DNA from 4 places in the Shewanella septentrionalis genome. Region 2 is predicted to be linked to each of the others. Evidence: predicted binding sites of a transcription regulator. Region 2 holds the regulator's gene; each other region holds the start of a gene.
The links. Region 2 encodes LexA, which represses DNA repair genes until DNA is damaged. Its sites were predicted from a motif close to TACTGTATNNNNATACAGTA; they were not measured.
Positions count from the first base shown of each region.

Region 1: a site for LexA is predicted at 2,885-2,904, ahead of recN (DNA repair protein RecN). Genes of this name have one in related genera too.
Region 3: a site for LexA is predicted at 2,583-2,602, ahead of NE536_RS12565 (DNA topoisomerase III). Genes of this name have one in related genera too.
Region 4: a site for LexA is predicted at 2,180-2,199, ahead of umuD (translesion error-prone DNA polymerase V autoproteolytic subunit). Genes of this name have one in related genera too.

Region 1 is NZ_JAMTCC010000012.1:36,660-41,578, reverse strand. Features, by position in the region: gene thiL (thiamine-phosphate kinase) at 1-542, shown strand, start outside; gene NE536_RS08770 (phosphatidylglycerophosphatase A family protein) at 558-1,052, shown strand; gene recN (DNA repair protein RecN) at 1,196-2,854, opposite strand; gene NE536_RS08760 (AEC family transporter) at 2,983-3,945, opposite strand; gene lldR (LysR family transcriptional regulator LldR) at 4,242-4,919, shown strand, end outside.
Region 2 is NZ_JAMTCC010000010.1:101,755-106,673, forward strand. Features, by position in the region: gene ctaD (cytochrome c oxidase subunit I) at 1-6, opposite strand, end outside; gene coxB (cytochrome c oxidase subunit II) at 16-1,572, opposite strand; gene NE536_RS07750 (cell division inhibitor SulA) at 1,975-2,487, opposite strand; gene lexA (transcriptional repressor LexA) at 2,484-3,104, opposite strand; gene plsB (glycerol-3-phosphate 1-O-acyltransferase PlsB) at 3,265-4,919, shown strand, end outside.
Region 3 is NZ_JAMTCC010000019.1:80,483-85,401, reverse strand. Features, by position in the region: gene NE536_RS12570 (porin) at 1-195, opposite strand, end outside; gene NE536_RS12565 (DNA topoisomerase III) at 444-2,570, opposite strand; gene NE536_RS12560 (hypothetical protein) at 2,737-3,024, shown strand; gene purF (amidophosphoribosyltransferase) at 3,241-4,755, opposite strand; gene NE536_RS12550 (CvpA family protein) at 4,813-4,919, opposite strand, start outside.
Region 4 is NZ_JAMTCC010000014.1:91,511-96,429, forward strand. Features, by position in the region: gene NE536_RS10105 (ribosomal protein uL16 3-hydroxylase) at 1-292, shown strand, start outside; gene umuC (translesion error-prone DNA polymerase V subunit UmuC) at 475-1,749, opposite strand; gene umuD (translesion error-prone DNA polymerase V autoproteolytic subunit) at 1,746-2,165, opposite strand; gene NE536_RS10120 (glycoside hydrolase family 15 protein) at 2,362-4,919, opposite strand, start outside.

The DNA of each region.
Region 1 (4,919 bases), on a different contig from region 2:
GGAAGGCCCTAACGCGTCATGGTGCTAAAGCCGGTGATTGGATTTATGTCACGGGCACGCTCGGAGATTCGGCCTTAGGTCTGGATATCATTCGCGGTGCGCAGCAAGCCAGAGCCGAGCATAAAGAATTCCTGATTAATCGCCATTATCGTCCAACACCAAGAGTCTTAGCCGGCCAAGCTTTGCGCTCGCTTGCCTCCAGCGCAATCGATCTTTCCGACGGGTTTATCTCGGATATCGGTCATGTGCTTAAGGCTTCGGCAGTCGGTGCGGTTGTCGATGTTAATTGCATCCCGCTGTCACGCGCGATGCAAGATACCGTCAGCGAGGAAAGTGCTTTAGGTTATGCGTTGACAGGGGGCGAAGATTACGAACTGCTGTTCACCGTTCCTGAGGCACAAAAAGGCGCACTGGAAACTGCCTTGAGCCATGCAGGAGCAAAGTTTGTTCGTGTTGGACAAATTTGTGCGGGCAGTAAGCTCAAGTTGCAACTCAATGGCGAGCCGTTTATACCGCCTTATCACGGTTTCGAGCACTTTTAAGCTAAGAGCATGTTAATGAAATGGTTGTCAAAGGATCAGGTGCTAACGCGCCTGTCATTAAAAAATCCTGTCCACTTTTTGGCACTTGGATTTGGTAGCGGACTCGCCGCTAAAGCGCCCGGAACCTTTGGTACCTTAGCTGCTATTCCCCTCTATTTATTGATGGCGCCCTTACCACTTACTTGGTATATCGGCTTAACCTTAGTGGGTGTATTCGCAGGATTTTATATCTGTGGTAAAGCGGCGCAAGACATGGGGGTTCACGATCACGGTGCTATTGTGTGGGATGAAGTGGTTGGGCTACTGATCACTATGCTAGCGGCACCAAGTGGTTGGGGTTGGTTGTTAGTGGGCTTTGGTTTATTTCGCTTTTTCGACATCATCAAACCTTGGCCTATTCGATGGCTTGATGCCAAAGTTCATGGTGGCTTTGGCATTATGATTGACGATGTGTTAGCGGGCGTGTTTTCGTTTATTTGTCTGCAAGGGCTAGTCTGGTGTGTTAGCTAACATTTTCGCTAGTCTGACATGATAGCTAATCTAACTTGTTAGTTAACATGGGCAACAACTAACCCTTACTCTTGATTTTGTATTTTTCTGATTGAAGCTTGATTGAAGGGATTCGCTGCTTATCCCTTTTCTGTTTGATTCTACTATTGCAGCAGTTCCCTTGCGTTTGCTAGGGTATTGCTGGTGATAGTATCGCCACCTAACAGTCTTGCAAGCTCTTGGATACGCTGCTCACGATCGAGCGATTTCATTGTGGTCTCAGTACTGCCTGCCTTATTAAATTTATCGACGAACATGTGTTGATGACCATTGCCCGCAACTTGCGGCAAGTGAGTCACGCACAGTACTTGGGTCGATTCCCCTAAGCTGCGTAACATGCGGCCCACCACTGCGGCGGTGGGGCCGGAAATCCCGACATCCACCTCATCGAAAATTAATGTCGGTGTGGCAACTTTCTTCGCGGTAATCACTTGGATCCCTAATCCTATGCGTGAAAGCTCACCGCCAGACGCGACTTTCGAAATCGGTTGCAAAGGTTGGCCAGGGTTAGTTGTTACCATAAATTCGATATTGTCACTGCCATTGGCTGACATTTGCTCGGGGTGGAAATTGACTTCGATCGTAAATTTACCCTTAGGCATATTCAGTTCGTGGATTGACTGAGTCACCAGTTTGTCGAGTTCTTTAGCATAGCGGGCACGGCTTTGGCTGAGCTTTTGCGCATTGCTAAGATAAGCGGCTCTACTTGCCTCGACTTGAAGCTGAATTTCTTCGAGCTTGCTTTCGTCACTGTCTAAGGTGCTTAGCTCAGCCTTTAATGCTAAATGATGCTCGGCCAGTTTATTCGGGCTAACATGATGCTTACGCGCCAGTTGCATGGCTTTTGATAGCCGTTCTTCTAAATAGGCAAAGTGGGTTGGATCGAGTTCAAGCTTACTCAAATAGTGCTGTAATTCGCCTGCACTTTCTTGCACTTGGATTAAGGCATCATTGAGCATAGTGTTGATATTGCTTAATGCGGGATCGTAGCTTTGCAGATCTTCGGCGAGGGAAACGACTCGGTTGAGTAGCGACTCTATATTGTTCTCTTCGCCCTCTGTGAGTATATCTAAGCTCGCCTGACAGGTATCAATCAACTCAGTGCCATTAGCCAGACGTTTGTGCTCTTGCTCAATCTCATCGAACTCATCAACTTTAAGATCAAACTCATCGAGTTCTTCTACTTGATATTGCACTAATTGCTTACGGGCAATACGTTCATGCTGTGAGGCTTCGAGTTGTTTTAGATCGGCCTCAATTTGCTTGCAGCGTTGAAAGCTAGCGGCAACCGTATCGATAAGCAATCTGTGGTTGGCATAACTGTCGAGCAGGGTGAGTTGATGTTCACTTTTTAACATTGCATGGTGCGCATGTTGACCGTGAATACCGATAAGCAACTGACCCAGTAATTTTAGCTGCGTCAGCGGCACTGGATTCCCATTGATGTAGGCGCGTGAACGGCCATCGCTACCAATAGTCCGACGTAGAATGCACTCATCATCGAGTTCAAGATCGTTATCTTCTAACCAACGTTTTGCCAGTGGAATATCATCCAAGGAAAAGCGGGCGCTGACCTCGGTTTTATTGGCTCCGGGACGAACACTGCTGGCATCGGCGCGATTGCCTAGGCATAGGCCTAGCGCATCGATGGCAATCGATTTACCCGCACCGGTTTCACCTGTGATGCTGGTCATACCGGGGCGAAAATCCAGTTCTAAAAAACGGACGATAGCGAAGTTATTAATGCTGAGTTGGCAAAGCATAGTGAATTCCTGTCGAAAAATATACCAAACCACTGTATTGATAAACAGTATATACTGATTTTATATACAGTAAAGTGGCTTGGGTAAATAATCGGCATTAGTGGCAGTAAATATTTTTAATTAACTGATTATGCATAGGTTCTTACTAAGCTTTCTAAGATAGGTAAACTGAAGAAAGTGACTAAGGTGCCAAATAGAATGCCTTGAGCACTGGTAGAAGCATGAGTGTTATAACGCTGGGCAAGTAAGTACACGCTAGCCGCGGTGGGCAGTGCGCTCAAGATCACGCCCATGATCAGGTAGTCACCACTTACGCCAAAACGGTTAAGCATAAAGTAGACGAGTGCCGGTTGGATTGCCAGCTTGAAGAGGTTGATAAGGCTCAGTTCGATAAAATTCTTGGGGCTAAATACGCTGCTATCTTTCTGGTAGCGCATCGCTTTGGCGAGTACCATGCCGATAGCAAATAGGGCGCAGGGGCTTGAGGTATTGCCTATTTGCTGGATCATTAGCGCCAGCCCTGACGGCAGTTTTATCGCTAGCGCCGAAATGCCGACGCCAATTAAGCTACCAATAACGATAGGGTTTTTACCGACCGCCATCGCCATTATGACTAAGGCGTGGTGTTGTCTTTGGGTGTTAGTGGCCAGTTCCATCGAGACTAAGGCGACGGCAAACATCAGCACGGATAATAAGCTGGCAATCGCGGCGGCGACTAACGCACTTTGCTGCTGCGGAAAGAGGATGATGAGCAGTGGAATACCAATAAATGCCGTATTACCAAAGGTGGCATTGAGGGCTCGAATAGCGGCAACCGCATGCTGTTTAGGGTTAGCGATCAGCGATAGCCCAAGGCAGACAAGATAAGTGATTACCATAGCTGTGCTGTAGCCCGCAATAAATCCCCATTGCAAAATCTCGTCAATCGGCTGCTGGGCGAGGGCGATAAGCATGATTGCAGGGAACGCAATATAGTAGACATATTGGTTTAGCACTTGATCCGTATCGACGGGCAAGAGTTTTAGTTTTTGCACTAGTGTACCGAGCAACATGATCCCGAAGACGGCAAACAGAGGGGTTAAAATGGTCATTTCCCTCACTCATCCTTACGATTAAATTTGAATAAACTCAGCCATTACTGTCATTTCTGCTATCGCTATGACTTTGGGGCGCTTGCCTTTTTTATGTCACTTTAGAGCCAGAACTAGCGCCAGCGCAGTAAAACTCGCCACAAAATAACATATCATTTCAGTCTAAGGCTATTGCGCTATGGTCGTATAAGTGGATTAATTGATGTTTAAAACACAATGACTTAGCGTACGCTGTGATTGTTGATGACTTTATATAGTGCCTAAAGTGGGCTGCTAGAACAGAATTAGGATATGCAATGAGTGATGATTTAGGCGCTGAACTACAACTTGTCTATCTTTTTGTGCATTTAGTCAATGCGGGCAGTTTTTCGCAGGCGGCGAAGGAGCTTGATATGCCCATTGCCACAGTGAGCCGCAAGTTAGCTAAGTTGGAAGAGAAGCTCGATAAACAGCTCTTTATGCGCAGCACCCGCAAGTTACGATTGACAGAGGAAGGGCTGGCACTCTTCCAACGCTACCAGAGTGTGGTTGCCCAATTTGATGAACTGAGTGGTGCGGGCAGCGATAAACCCGAGGGTACCCTGCGCATCGCCGCGCCGATTTCGATTATTTCCATCGTGTTTATTCAAGCATTGAATGAATTTGGCCGTCTGTATCCCGATATCCGTTTGCACATTTCCCAGAGCAATGAGTTAGTGGATTTGATCGACAAGGGCATAGATGTGGCGATTGTCGGCGGGGCTCAGCCTGATTCTTCGTGGGTGTCGAGTACCTTAGGCGAGCTGGATTATTGCCTGTTTGCCACGCCAGAATATTTGGCTCAGGCACCTAAACTTGAGCATCCCGACGATCTCGAAGCCCATCAATTGATAAAAGTCTGGCCGCTGTTCAATTGGCATTTAAAGCATCCGAGTGGTGAGTCTTTCTATTTTAATGGTCCGACTAAGCTCACCCTCACTGACTTACACGGTGCG
Region 2 (4,919 bases):
GCTCATCATAATCCCCTACTGTCCATGGCTTGCGATATCAGCAGGTTGCACTGTATCGCCGGTATTGTTGCCCCAAGCATTGCGCTCATAGGTAATGACTGCTGCGAGTTGCTGTGGGCTGAGTTGTTTGCCAAATGCTTGCATAGCCGTGCCTGTTTTGCCGTGCATCACAATATCGAGATGATTGGCGACGGGCCCAGTGGCGATAGCACTGCCAGCGAGGGCGGGGAAGGCGGGTGGTATGCCAGTTCCCGTCAACTGATGGCAGGCCGCACAAGTGGTGGTGTAGACAGTTTCACCTTCGGCCATCAGTGCCTCATGGGTGAGAGTGGGGAGGCTCGCCGGATCCACTATGGTTGCGGAGTCGACAACTGCTGCGGGCTCAGTTGTAGGTGCGGGAGTTGGGGTCGTATTGGCTGGTGCGGTAGCAGGTGCCTGTGTGCCTGCACTACCGTTCATGTGCTCGTTGACGTCTTTGGCCTGTACAGCATCGCCAGTATTATTGCCCCAAGCATTACGCTCATAGGTAATCACAGCGGCAATTTCTTGTGCAGTCAATTGCTTACTAAAGGCTTGCATAGCCGTACCCGTTTTACCGTTGAGCACAATTTCAAGGTGGCCGCTGAGCGGTCCCGTTGCTATCGGACTGCCTTTGAGGTGTGGGAATACGCCTTGTAACCCCTCGCCATTGGGCTGGTGGCAGGCTGCGCAGTGCCCGAGGTAAACTTGCTCACCTTGGGTCATCAGATCATCTTTGCTAAGGGTCTGTGATAAAGCGGCTTGAGCGGCTTCTGCCGCCGCGCCTGCGGCTTGTTTCTGCTCCGTCACCCAAGCTTCAAACTCGGCTTCGGGTATGGCTTGCACTACGATCGGCATAAAACCATGGTCTTTACCGCAAAGTTCGGCGCATTGACCACGGTAAATACCGGGTTTGTCGATGCGAGTCCAAGCCTCATTGATAAATCCTGGGTTGGCATCTTTCTTCACGGCAAAAGCAGGTACCCACCATGAATGGATGACATCTTCAGAGGTCATCAAAAAGCGGATTTTGCGATTTATCGGCAGAACGAGCGGCTTATCGACCTCCAATAGGTAGTGTTCACCCTTGGTTTCGGTACCGTCGATTTGTGCTCTAGGGGTTGCGAGTATGCTGTAAAAATCAATGTCTTGATCGAAATAGCTGTAATGCCATTTCCATTGGGAACCCGTGACTTTAACGGTCAGATCGGCGTCGCTGGGATCTTCCATCGCAATTAAGGTTTTTGTCGCAGGAATCGCCATTAAGATCAAAATGATAAATGGCAGAATCGTCCAAGCGATTTCAACTTTAGTGCTTTCGTGAAAGTGGGACGCGACAGCGCCTTTGGATTTTCTGTGGTTGATCATGGCGTAAATCATCACGCCAAAGACCACAAGGCCAATGGCGCAGCAGATATACAAGATGGTCATGTGCAAGTGATAAACCTTGCCACTGATCTCGGTTACGCCAGGGGTCATGTTGAACCGCATGTCCGCGGCGGCCAACGGTGGTGCGAATAACACCACGAGTAAACAATACAACAATTGCTTCACAAGACTTCTCCTCTGCCAATTGCGAATAGCAACTACAAAGAAGAGCAACACAGTAAGTCTCAACTCTATGCAAACTCTTCAGTTCCCAAAAAAGCGTTTTTGACTTCAACGTGCGTTGGCGGCTGTTACTTTTAATTAAGTATTGTTACTGCTGGTATTAGCCACGCTGGCACATACGACTGAAATAAATCTGTTCTCTATTTTTAGTGGCATTTTGAACTCGATTACGGCTCGATTTATTTGCCACGGGCGGCGATATATTATCGCCGACTAAATCAACCATACTTGCTGTTTAAATATTGATCAAGATCACTTATTTATCTAATTGTCTGAAAAATTGCCAAAAAAAAGCCTCACATTCATAGGCGAGGCGGCTTTCAAGGTAGAAAAATAAATGAATATTTAATGTACAGCGCTAAAAAAAGATTGTTGGCCGAAGAGATTGCCTTGCTCAATGTGTACGTCGCCATGTAAGTGACTGTTTACGTCTTCAAGCACTATGCCCATGGCGCGGGCACTTTTAGCCACGATTTGCAGGCGACGATTATCGCGTGCATCCAGTGATTGGGTCCAAGTAATAACTGCACTGGACGTACCACTTGTTAAGGCTTTTTCCATCGCCCACAGGGTTTCGACTTCATCTTTAGCGTGCACCAGCAAGACTCTGTCCATACGCACGCCAGCGTTGGCGAGCATTTGTTTGTAGCCAATACTCGGTGGGTTGATGAGCACTAACCAACGACCCTGTTGGCTTAACTGGGCGAGTTGCGCACTCAAATGGATTAACTCTTGGCGGCCTTGAGTCTTAGTTGGCATGCAGGCGATAGGTGCATGGTGCCAGTCATAGTCGGCATCACGGACTTCATCGAGCCACAAGCCCGGATGGCGGGGTGCATTGCCAAGTAGTTTGTTCATAGCCAATCTCCATTACGGATCACACCGACGGCGAGTCCTTCAATTGTTAAACTTTGATAGCCTAAATCCACTTTTATCGGGGAATAGTCTTCATTTTCGGCGTGTAGATAGACCACATTGCCTTTTTTTTCGAAACGTTTAACAGTGACATCGTCGTCGACTCTAGCGACAACCACTTGACCATTTCTAGCTTGTTGTACTTTATGAACTGCCAGCAAATCTCCCTCGAGAATGCCGATATTCTTCATGCTGTCGCCTTTAACCCGCAGTAAAAAATCGGCGGCGGGATGAAACATGCTTGGGTCGACTTGGTAGTACTGTTCAACATGTTCTTGGGCGAGAATAGGTTCGCCAGCAGCTACTTGACCGATAAGCGGTAAACCTGTTTCAGTTACTTCTTCGACTTCCGCAGTCAGACGAATGCCCCGCGATGTGCCTGGCATGATCTCAATGCAGCCCTTTTTCGCCAACGCTTTAAGATGCTCTTCAGCCGCATTGGCGCTCTTAAAACCTAAACGGGTCGCGATTTCTGCCCGAGTGGGTGGCATGCCAGTATCGGCAATATTTCGTTTAATTAGCTCTAAAATTTCAGCTTGGCGTGGCGTCAAAGGTCTCATGGTGTTTCCTGTTTTTCTATACAGTTACTGTTAGTATATACAGTATTATTTGCAGCGCAAGTATTAACCACTTTTTAGCTATGTTGGAGAGAATTAGCGAATATTACCCATAGTCTGGTATTCTACCGGGCTAGTAAACGTACTTAATTGCATAAGAATAATGCCTAAACACGACTCTCTTTGGTTGAAATCATTACGCTGGATCCAAAAACACTTAGTGCACACTATTGTTGTGCCTCAGGATCCCTTTGCCGATCTGAATCTGGATGCCTCCAGACCCCTTGCTTATGTGATGAAAACGGAATCGCTGAGTGACATCGCTGCCTTGAGCGAAATAACGGCTAAGTTAGGACTACCGAGCCCCTATGAGCCTTTAGTGGCAAATGGTGTGATTGCGCCTCGGGTTGTCTGCCTTCAAGGGCGTAAGCCGCTGTTTGGTGAGCGTGCCGGTAACGAGCCTTTCCTCGAATGCTTTATGCGTTTGTTGGCCGTGCATAAGGAGCGCCCTGAATTAGACATTCAACTGGTGCCCGTGAGCCTGTATTGGGGCCGCACGCCAGGAAAAGAAGATGACACTATGAAGGCGGCTGTGTTTGAGCGGGAAAACCCGACTTGGCTGCGCAAATGCTTGATGATTCTATTCTTAGGTCGACATAACTTCGTACAGTTTTCAAATGCGGTATCTCTGCGATACATGGCCGACGAACACGGCACTGACATGGGGATCGCCCATAAGTTAGCGCGGGTCGCGCGGGTGCATTTCCGTCGTCAACGTAAGGTGATGACTGGACCTGTGCTGCCAAATCGCCAAGCACTGTTTCATTCGTTGCTCAAATCCGAGTCGTTGCGTAAAGCGATTCAAGAAGAAGCGGCCAACAAAAAGATTTCTGAGACCCAAGCGCGCGAGACGGCTATTGAGTATCTCGATGAAATCGCTGCAGATTACTCAGATAGCTTAGTGCGTATTGCTGAGCGTTTCTTAACTTGGTTGTGGAACAAGCTTTACAGCGGGATCAACATTAAAGGCGCCGAGCAAGTTCGCCAGTTGCACCATGATGGCCACGAGATTGTCTATGTACCTTGTCATCGCAGCCACATGGATTACCTGCTGTTATCGTATATTTTGTATTATCAAGGCATGGTTCCGCCGCACATTGCTGCCGGTATTAACCTCAATTTCTGGCCCGCTGGACCTATGTTCCGTCGCGGTGGTGCCTTCTTTATCCGCCGTAGTTTTAATGGCAACAAGCTGTATACCGCAGTATTCCGTGAATATTTAGATCAACTGTTTGCTAAAGGTTATTCGGTGGAATATTTCTCCGAAGGCGGCCGCTCACGTACCGGTCGGCTATTGGCGCCAAAAACCGGCATGATCGCTATGACGATGAACAGCGTGCTGCGCGGTATCGAGCGTCCAGTCACGCTAGTGCCTGTGTATTTAGGCTATGACCATGTGATGGAAGTGGCGACGTACCATAAAGAGTTAAGTGGTAAGAAAAAGAAAAAAGAATCTGTGTGGCAGGTGTTTGGTGCGATTCGCAAACTTGGTAATTTCGGTCAAGGTTATGTGAACTTTGGCGAGCCTATAACCCTGCAAAACTTCTTAAATGAGCGTGCGCCAAACTGGCGTACTGAGTTGGCCGATGATCCTGAGCAAAAACCAAGCTGGTTAACACCAGCGGTAAACGTGCTGGCGAATCGAGTGATGACGAATATCAACGATGCGGCGGCGGCGAGTTCGGTGACCTTGACGAGTTTAGTGTTGCTGGCCACAGATCAAAATGCCTTAGAGCGCAGTCTGTTGGAGCGTCAGCT
Region 3 (4,919 bases), on a different contig from region 2:
TTGACGGTCGAAACGAAAACCAACACGAGAAAAATTATCTATAACAGAAGTTTCATGACCATCATTTAACGCAGCAAACCCTAACCAACCTATCATGTTAACGCTGTTAGTTTGGTCATTATACAACTCAACGGCTTGAGCAGGTCCCATTAACAATAAGCTTGGGATCATCAAAGCGAGCAATGTCTTTTTCATTTCATCTACCTTTAAATTCAGCGAAACCATATATAATCACATGATTTATTTGATATATTATTTTCCCCAATCAATAGTAAGCAGGTTATATGCCACCGGGAGGAAAAGCTGAAAATCAAGGTGTTTTTTAGATACGGATCAGGCAATCTCGAAATATCGTGATTATCGGTTGTTAAATACCGTTAGATAAATTAAATGTCGTTATTACATCAAAAGACAATAACGACATATATGCAACAAGTGTGTCATTACACTGCTGTTGTAGATTTGCGGCAATTATAAGCTGAACGACTAGTTGATCGAGTTACCGAACTTTTGGAACTGGTCTTTTGGGAAGCATATTTGTTGGAACCATCGTTTTTTGTTGTACCTATACCTTTCGCTGAACTTGATTTTTTAGAATACGACTTACGATAACCGGATTTATTACTTGCCGTTTTACGATAACCTTGGCCTTGTAAACCATTAAGCGCGGTTGGCAGTTGTGCGCCTGCATTCTGGATAAGCGTGGATAAGGTGCCGAGCAGTGGCTGCATAAAGGCTTGATAAGAGGTTTCTTTATGGCAAATGCCGTTCAGGCTCGCTTCCCAAAGCGCTGTCATATCCGGCGTAGTCGCACTCGCGGGCAAGCTGTTAATCAATCCTTTCCCCACGTCTGTCGAGACAATAGATTTACCTAAGCGTTGTAAAAAACCGCGTTTGAACAGCAATTCGATAATACCTGCACGGGTAGCCTCTGTACCTAATCCGTCGGTTTCTTTAAGAATTTTACGGATCTCAGGATCGGTCACATAACGGCTAATACCCGTCATAGCACCGAGTAAAGTGGCATCGGTAAAGGCCTTTGGTGGTTGAGTATTTTTCTCCAACAATTCGCCTCGAGTACAATGCAAAGCCTGTCCCAATTTCAAAGGCGGTAATTGGCCGATAAAATCGTCATTCTCCTCATCGTCCTTACCTGTGCTTTCTTCCGTCGACTTGTTGCCACTCGCCTTACTGCCATTTGGCTCTTGGCGGGCAAAGAGTTGCTTCCAGCCGAGGGATTTATCCTGACGCGCCTTGGTATTAAATAAGCCACCCTCGATTGTCACTTGCACTGTGGTTTCACTGTAACAATAAGCCGGATAAAACTGTGCTAAGTACTGGCGAGCAACATGAAGATATAACTGCCTCTCACGCTGACTCAAGCTAGATAAGTTAGCCGTCTTCTCAGTGGGGACGATTGCGTGATGGGCGTCCACTTTTTTATCATCCCATGCTTTAGATTTAAGACGGGGATCGGGTACATCAGCACCTTGCAATAACTCAGTAGCACCGTCACTTATCGCCTTAAGTACCGAAGGCGCAAGATTATGTTGCTCAACGGGTAAATAACGACTGTCGGAGCGTGGGTAAGTAATGAGTTTATGACGTTCATACAAACTTTGGCAGGTATCGAGCACATCCTTAGCACTCATACCAAACCGTTTCGCCGCATCAATTTGCAACGCGGATAAGCTGTAGGGCAATGGTGGATTCTGTTTCTTGTCCTTAGCCACTAATTGAGTGACTAAGGCGGATTTATCACTGATGCGACTCACCACATTTTGCGCTAACCCTCTAGCTAACACTCGTCCTTCTTCATCCATATAGGGCTGACAAGCTTCGCTAGGTTGCCACTTGGCGCTGAAGGTTTCTTGCTTCTCGGTCGCCAAATGCGCTAGTACTTCATAAAAAGGTTTAGATTGAAAGTGAGCAATCTCTTCATCACGGCGCACCACTAGCCCAAGCAATGGCGTTTGTACTCGGCCGACGGATAACACGCCTTGATAACCGACCTTTTTACCTTGGATGGTGTACGCACGCGTCATATTCATGCCATAGAGCCAATCGGCTCGACTGCGGGCTAAGGCCGATGTGGATAAAGGAATAAACTCGCGATTACTGCGTAGCTGCGTTAGAGCCCGTTTTACAGCTTGTGGGTTTAAGTCACTGATCAGTAAACGCTGGGTTTGATGTAGCTTGTCCCCCGTCACGCCAAGATAGGCAATCACTTCATCCACGAGTAACTGCCCTTCACGGTCGGGATCGCCCGCATTAACCAAGGTGTTGGCTTGTTTGACTAATCGTTTAAGCACTGTAAGTTGGCTGCGGGTTGCGGCCTTAGGTTTTAGTTGCCACTTGTCCGGCACTATTGGCAAGTGCTCGAATTTCCAAGACTTAAATTCGGGATTATAGGCATCAGGTTCTGCTTGCTCGAGCAAGTGACCAACACACCAAGACACACAATCGCCATTGGCGGCTTCGATAAATCCATCGCCTTTTTTATGGGGTTTAGGCAATACATCGGCAATGGCCCGCCCTAGGCTAGGTTTTTCTGCGATATAGAGAATCATATAAACACCAAGCACTGGATATAATTACAGTATAATTTAGCCCAAACGCCAGCTGAGTGCAAATTTCTGTGACAAACCGAGCTTAAATACCAAAGCTCAAGTGTAAATTCAATTGCGAATAGTTCTCAACAACTACTAAGATACACTGAATTTTAAAGGAGTGGCTATGAGACAATTTGCAATAAATGCGCGGCAGACGATGACAATCAGTCCAGCATTGATATTAAGATTCAATCAGTTACTGTTATTTCATAGCCTGATGTTACTCGCGATAAGTATGCTCACCAGCACTTGGCTGGGACAAATGAAAATCATCGCCATGCCTTTAGCTTGGGGATTCCTGTTAATGATGCCGATTGCGGTGAGTGTATCGCTTGTGCTTAAACATCAAGTCACCCGCTATAGCTTAAGCAGTTTATTCGGGGTGTGGATGCTACTGTGGATCTGGGGATAAGCCAACTAACCTATGGCTGAAAAGATCAGTAGCCTCGCATCTCCAACAATGGATTGAGTACGCAGATGTCGTGAACAAATATCCACTGGCGTGTTCCCTCGCCCAATCGCGATACCTTTCCCTAATGACGGTTAACAATTTATAAAAGATCCATAAAAAAACCATAAAAAAGCCAGTGACGTTATCACTGGCTTTTTATCCGCCTAACGTTTCACCTTATGGATGACAGACGTTATGCAGCTCTAAATTAGTACCGATATCTTTGTTACGGTCGGCTTTAGCATCGTCATTACGCAATTGCGTCAAGTGATCTAAATACGCTTGATCCACATCGCTAGTGATGTAATGACCATCAAAAACAGAAGTTTCGAAACGTTTAATCGCTGGATTTTCCATTCTTACCGCTTCGATTAAATCAGGTAAGTCTTGGAAAATAATGCCATCGGCACCAATTAACTTGGCGATTTCATCGGCATCACGACCGTGGGCGATAAGCTCATTTGACGTTGGCATGTCGATACCATACACGTTCGGGAAACGAATTTCCGGCGCGGCAGAGGCAAAATACACTTTCTTGGCCCCCGCTTCACGGGCCATTTCGATGATTTGCTCAGACGTGGTACCGCGAACGATAGAGTCGTCCACCAGCAAGACATTTTTGCCTTTGAATTCAGTGTTAATCGCATTCAATTTACGACGCACTGACTTCTTGCGCTCCTGTTGACCCGGCATGATGAAGGTACGGCCAATATAACGGTTTTTCACAAAACCTTGGCGGTACGGTAAGTCCATGCAACGGGCAATTTCCAGCGCGATATCGCAAGAGGTTTCAGGAATAGGAATAACCACGTCGATATCGTGATCGTACCATTCCTTCTTAATCTTCTCGCCAAGCTTAGCGCCCATGTTGACGCGACTTGCATATACAGACACTTTGTCGATCGTCGAATCTGGACGGGCAAAATAGACGAATTCGAAGATACAAGGTGCATAGCTAGGCTCGGCTGCACATTGACGGGTATACAGCTGACCGTCAATTGACACATAAATCGCTTCACCCGGTGCTACATCACGCATCACTTCAAAGCCAACTGCATCGAGTGCCACACTTTCAGAAGCCACCATGTACTCAGTGCCAGTGGCAGTTTCGTGCTTACCTAATACCAAAGGACGAATACCAAATGGGTCACGGAACGCGACTAAGCCTTGACCAATAATCATGGCAACAACCGCGTAGGCGCCACGAGCTTGTTGGTGTACGTTAGCGACCGCATCGAACACTTCTTCCGACGTCAGGGTCAAACTCGTGGTTTTTTGCAGTTCGTCGGCCAACAGGTTTAACAAGACTTCAGAATCCGAAGTGGTGTTCACGTGGCGACGTTTTTTGATCAGCCCTTCGGCTAATTCGACTGTGTTGGTTAAGTTACCGTTATGGGCTAATGAGATCCCAAATGGCGAGTTAACATAGAAAGGCTGCGCTTCAGATGCGCTTGAACTGCCCGCAGTTGGATAACGCACATGGCCAATACCAGCATTACCTTGTAGGCGTTGCATATGTTTGACTTCAAAAACGTCTTTAACCAAACCATTGGCTTTACGTAGTCTGAAAGCACCACGATCAATGGTCACAATACCTGCCGCATCCTGACCTCTGTGCTGCAACACTGTCAGTGCATCATAAATGGTCTGATTAACCGATGATTGGCCAACTATTCCGACGATACCACACATGGGTAAGCTTCCTCATTGTAAGATGTTCTATCACTTAGGATTATTTTATTTTCTTTCTTATAGTTTGGGTACAAAGCTGGAGGTATTTTCCAAATAGTCAAAAAACCATTGAATAACAACGCCAAATTCGGGTACTAGCACAGAATCTTTCCACCATTGGGAGT
Region 4 (4,919 bases), on a different contig from region 2:
GCAAGACGAAGTGCTCGCTTGGCTCGATGAGCAGCCGCTTATTCGCCTCGGCGGGCTGCGCTGTTTGTATTTTGATATCAATGTGGCACAGGGTGTTGTCTATATTAATGGTGATAAGTATCAGCTTTCAGCCGAATTGGCCGCAGTGATCCCATTACTATGTGATAGTAATCAGTTGGATAAAGCAGTCTTAGCTCCTTGGTTAGCCCATGCTGATTTGCTCACGCAACTTACCGAATGGGTGAATCTAGGCTACTGGTACTTTGAAGATCTCAGCGATGAGGAGTGTTAAGGCGGAATGAGTTATAGCTTGATGGGTGTTAATAGCGCTTTAGCGTTAACGCCCGACGGGGCTTAGCGCTATATATTTTTTAGATCTAGATGGGTTTTAGTGCTATATGGATTTTAGAGTTAGTGTAGAGTTAGGTGGGGTCTGTAATTCGCAGATGGTCATTTAGCCATTGGATCTGTTGATTATTTCACTATGGGCAATTGTGCCCATTGGGTGGTGTAGCGAGGGGAAAGCTGCTCACGCTTCATTCCCCATGTGGGATCAATACCTTGTCCTGCAAACCAAATTTTTCCATGACCGCTGTGGTTCACTTTATCGAGTAACTGCATCAGCTCCTTGCTTTTAGGCCTAGGCGTGACGTCATCGAATAATCCGAGCTGAAACACGCCTGCACCAAAAAAATCCCCTAACATGACACCAGCCTTTGCATAGGCATGACCTTCACGCCAAATGCGTTGCAGTAGGCTTTGGCCAAGGGTGACAAAATCCCGCGTATCATTGCTGGGGCGAACTAAACTGCCCGACAGCGATTTGCTGTACTGGGGAGTTGCATCGCTAAAAGGGCTAGTATGCACAAATACCGACATCGCTTTAGCGCACTGGCGCTCGGAGCGCAGTTTTTCACAGGCCCTAAAAGTGTATTCATTGATTGCCTGTTGCATCGCTTCTAAATTATCAATACGGCTGCCAAAGGATCGGGAGCTGATAATTTGTTGCTTAGTGGCGGCGACCTCTTGTATGTCATCACAGGCAATGCCGTTAAGTTCGCGTACCGTGCGCTCAACGGTGACAGAAAAGGTGTCGCGGATAAGCTTTGGATGCGCATCCGCCAATTGCAACGCGGTATTTATACCCATGATGTTCAAGCGTTTTGTAAGCCTACGGCCTATTCCCCAGACTTCGTCGACAGGGATAAGCGCCATCAGCCGTCGTTGGCGTTCACGGTCGCGCAAGTCAACCACGCCCCGCGTCGCGGGATAGCGTTTCGCGGCATGGTTTGCCAGTTTAGCCAGGGTTTTTGTCGGTCCAATGCCGACGCAAACGCTGATCCCAATCCACTGCGGTATTCGGTGATAAATATTAAGTGCAAGCTGATGAATATCAGTGCATTTATCGAGACGAGAAAGATCTAAAAACGCTTCATCAATACTATACACTTCTACTTTCGGTACCATTTGTTCTAAGGTGGTCATGACTCTATTTGATATGTCGGCATAGAGTGCATAGTTGGAGGAGAATACCGCAACGTGATGCTGGCGGAGTTGGTTTGCGATTTGATACACAGGCACCGCCATCTTGATGCCAAGTTGTTTTGCCTCTGCCGAGCGGGCGACGACGCAGCCATCGTTGTTGGATAACACTACAATCGGCCTGCCAGCTAAATCTGGCCTAAACATCCGCTCACAGGATGCATAAAAATTATTGCAATCGACGAGTGCGAATAGTGAGGGCGTCATTTGAGCTTTTTCACCACGTTGGTTACCACCCCAAAGATGTTTAACTCAGACTCATCATTGATGGCAATCGGGGAGAATAAGGCATTACGTGGCAGTAATTGCACTACAGGGCGCAGTTGCAATTGCTTTACGGTAAACTCGCCGTTGACTGCTGCGACAACGGTATCCCCGTGGGCCGGCTGTAATGAGCGATCCACCACTAAAATATCACCGGAGAAAATCCCCGCGTCGATCATCGAATCCCCTTGGACTTTGACAAAAAACGTGGCGGCTGGGTGCTTGATGCATAACTCATTGAGATCTAATGTTTGTTCTACATAGTCTTGGGCAGGTGACGGAAATCCTGCGGCAATCAAGGAGCTAAATAGCGAGAGCCGATATTGGGTATGTTTGGCGAAGCGGCCTAGGATCATCATAATAAATCACAATATACTGTACGTATGAACAGTATAGTCTAACAATGATACTTATCGAAATAATTTATGTGGGGAGAGTAGGAGCTAAATCAAGCATTATAAAACCCCTATAAAAAAGCTAGAACAACTTATGAGAGGTTGTTCTAGCCAGCGATATACCGAATTTGTAGTTCGACTAATATGTTATTTCAATACATTATTTCAATGCCGCTGGGACGATAGGGTAGTTATCCCAGACTTGGCCGTCGGTCATCGATCGCACCAGTTTGATGTATTCGGCATGGGTCCAAGCGAGCGGCGTGGCCGAGTTAGTGCCTTGTCCGAGTTGGTAATGGTAGCGGGTGGCATCGCCGACACCGTCCCAGGCTTGCTCGGGTAACATCATGCCCGCATTCGCAAAGGTTTCCATGCCCTGCACATAGGTGTTGATCAACTGCTGCTTGGTTTGCTGGGCGTTATTGCCTGTTAGCTCGCCTTTTGCTTGGGCGAGTGCTAATTCAAAATGACCGCGCTCACCGGTGAAGAAGGGCCAGACTCGGCCACGTTGATCGGCGCTGTTGCTGCCCGATTCCGCATAGTTATGGCCAGAAACCGTATCCTCACCGTAGCCATCGTTGCCATAACGTCTAAAGCCTGGGATTTTGCTGCCATCTTTGGCGCTAAACTCATATTTAAGGCGTAGGTTGTGCTCAAGCTCAGTATTATCAATCAGTTGAAGACTTTGATTGATCAGCTTATCAGTTGCACCGCGCACGCCATAACGTACTAGTTCTAAAAATCCGCCATCGAGGATCTGACGCTGATCTAAACCTTGCTTACCGTTATTCGCTGCCAGTATATCGCTAGTATTTGGCTCGCCATTCGGGCTTAAACGTAAATAGTAAGGCGCGCTGACGCCTGCGCTGTTTTTTAGTAGTCCTTGGGTGGTGACTAAGTGTTTTTCTAAGCTATCATTTAAACCTTTTGCGGCGGCAAGATAACGGCTGCTGGAGTCGATATCCTTGGCTTCTTTGGCTATTTCACTCGCGGCTACAAGACCTGCGATCACGGCAGCCGTTGTCGAGGGGGAGTAACCCGCCTGTTCTTCCCAACGTTCTTGCTGGGTTTTGGGCGGGGTGATTTGGGTGTGATTCCAATCCAGATTAACCTCACCGCCGCTGATCAAAAAGTCCGCTGCACCTTTGAGCATCTCTCGATACCAGTAACCGATCTCATCAGGGCTGAGCACGCCCGCTTGCCAGAGTTTCCAGCCGAGCATGATAGGCATGGCAGTTTGATCGAGCTGCACGCCAACCCATTCAATTTGGCCATCCACATGGGTCTTTTGCAGGAACCAACCCGGCGTACCCGTAAAGCCGGGCGTCTTTTCGGTCACTTGCACTTTTTTCAGGTATTCGAAGGCCACCTTGGGCGTTTGCGTGTCACCCATGGCGAGGAATGCCATGGCGCATTGATAAAAGTCGCGCGGCCATACCGCCTTATAGCCAGTACTCGGCACGGCTGCCGAAACCGTATCGCCCCAAGGGTTAGAAAGTGAAGCGATAAGTGCGCCCGCATAGGTTTTATCTTCCTGCGCTTTCAAGACCATAGCACTGGTATACAGCAGCTTACCGCTATCTGTGGTGTTGTTGGCCATGTTAGCGATGGCGGGCAGTGAGCTTAAGTAATCATGCCAGCCGACATGGGTGGCGTCGCCTTTGTAGGCGCTGAGCACTGCATCATAACCTGCGGCCAAGGTGGCATCGGCATTGGCTAAACTCTGTGCTTCATCTTTACCAAAACCGATGGCGAGATTAAAAGTGACGGGTTTGGCTTTGATGAGCGTAGGGTAACTCGCAGTAAAGGCGATATTGCCAACGGTCGATTTATCTTGCGCACTTGTCGTTTGATAGGGCTTATCGAGTGTGCCGTTATCGGCCAAATCGGCTAGGCCATCAGAGACGCCGACAAAGCCTGTCGTTGCCTGCACAAAATTGAGATCGGATTTCACCGTCATCACGCTGCTGTCTTTGGCGGCGGTATAGGCCACCAGCGCCTGATTACTAGCATGAGTGTTGGCATGATTGTCAGTATGAGTATCGATGCGGCCGATATCATTGGCGCCTGCGTTATCGATATGCGGATTGACATACAAATGCGGCGTAATGCCGTCTTCAAAGGCGGTAAAGGTGACGCGCATCATTAGGGTGTCGCGGTCAGGATCGGTAAAGATATGCTTTTCAATCTGATACTTACCTTCAATATCTTTATTGATAATTTTATAGGCAAGGGATTGTGGGCGACCATTAGCATCGGTATCTAAATATTCTATGCTGCTGATGGTGTTATCTTTTTCTGTATCGACAAAGCCATTTCCCGTGATCACAAATTGCAGTTCTTTGAGCTGCGCATTATGGATCAGACCATACATGGTTTCGGTTAAAATACCTTGGGCGAGGGAGAACCAGACGCGGCTAATGGGATTTTGCTTGGCATCTTGGTATTGACCTTGGGTGTAAGGCTCGTACGACGTTCCAATACCGGTTTTACCCGAAAATGCCCAAGTCGGCGCTTTACCCGGTGCGCCGGGAGCAACCTGCTGCACATTTGATGCGGCATTGCCACTCATGCTCGGTGTTGCTGAATTCGATGTGGGTGAACAGGCTGTGAATCCTATTGTCCCTAATAGACTTGCGGCGACGGCAAGCGCTAGGCGGCTGCGCCTTGTTAACGTTTGTGCGTGACGGGTTTGGCTAGTGTGCAGATCCTGCTGCG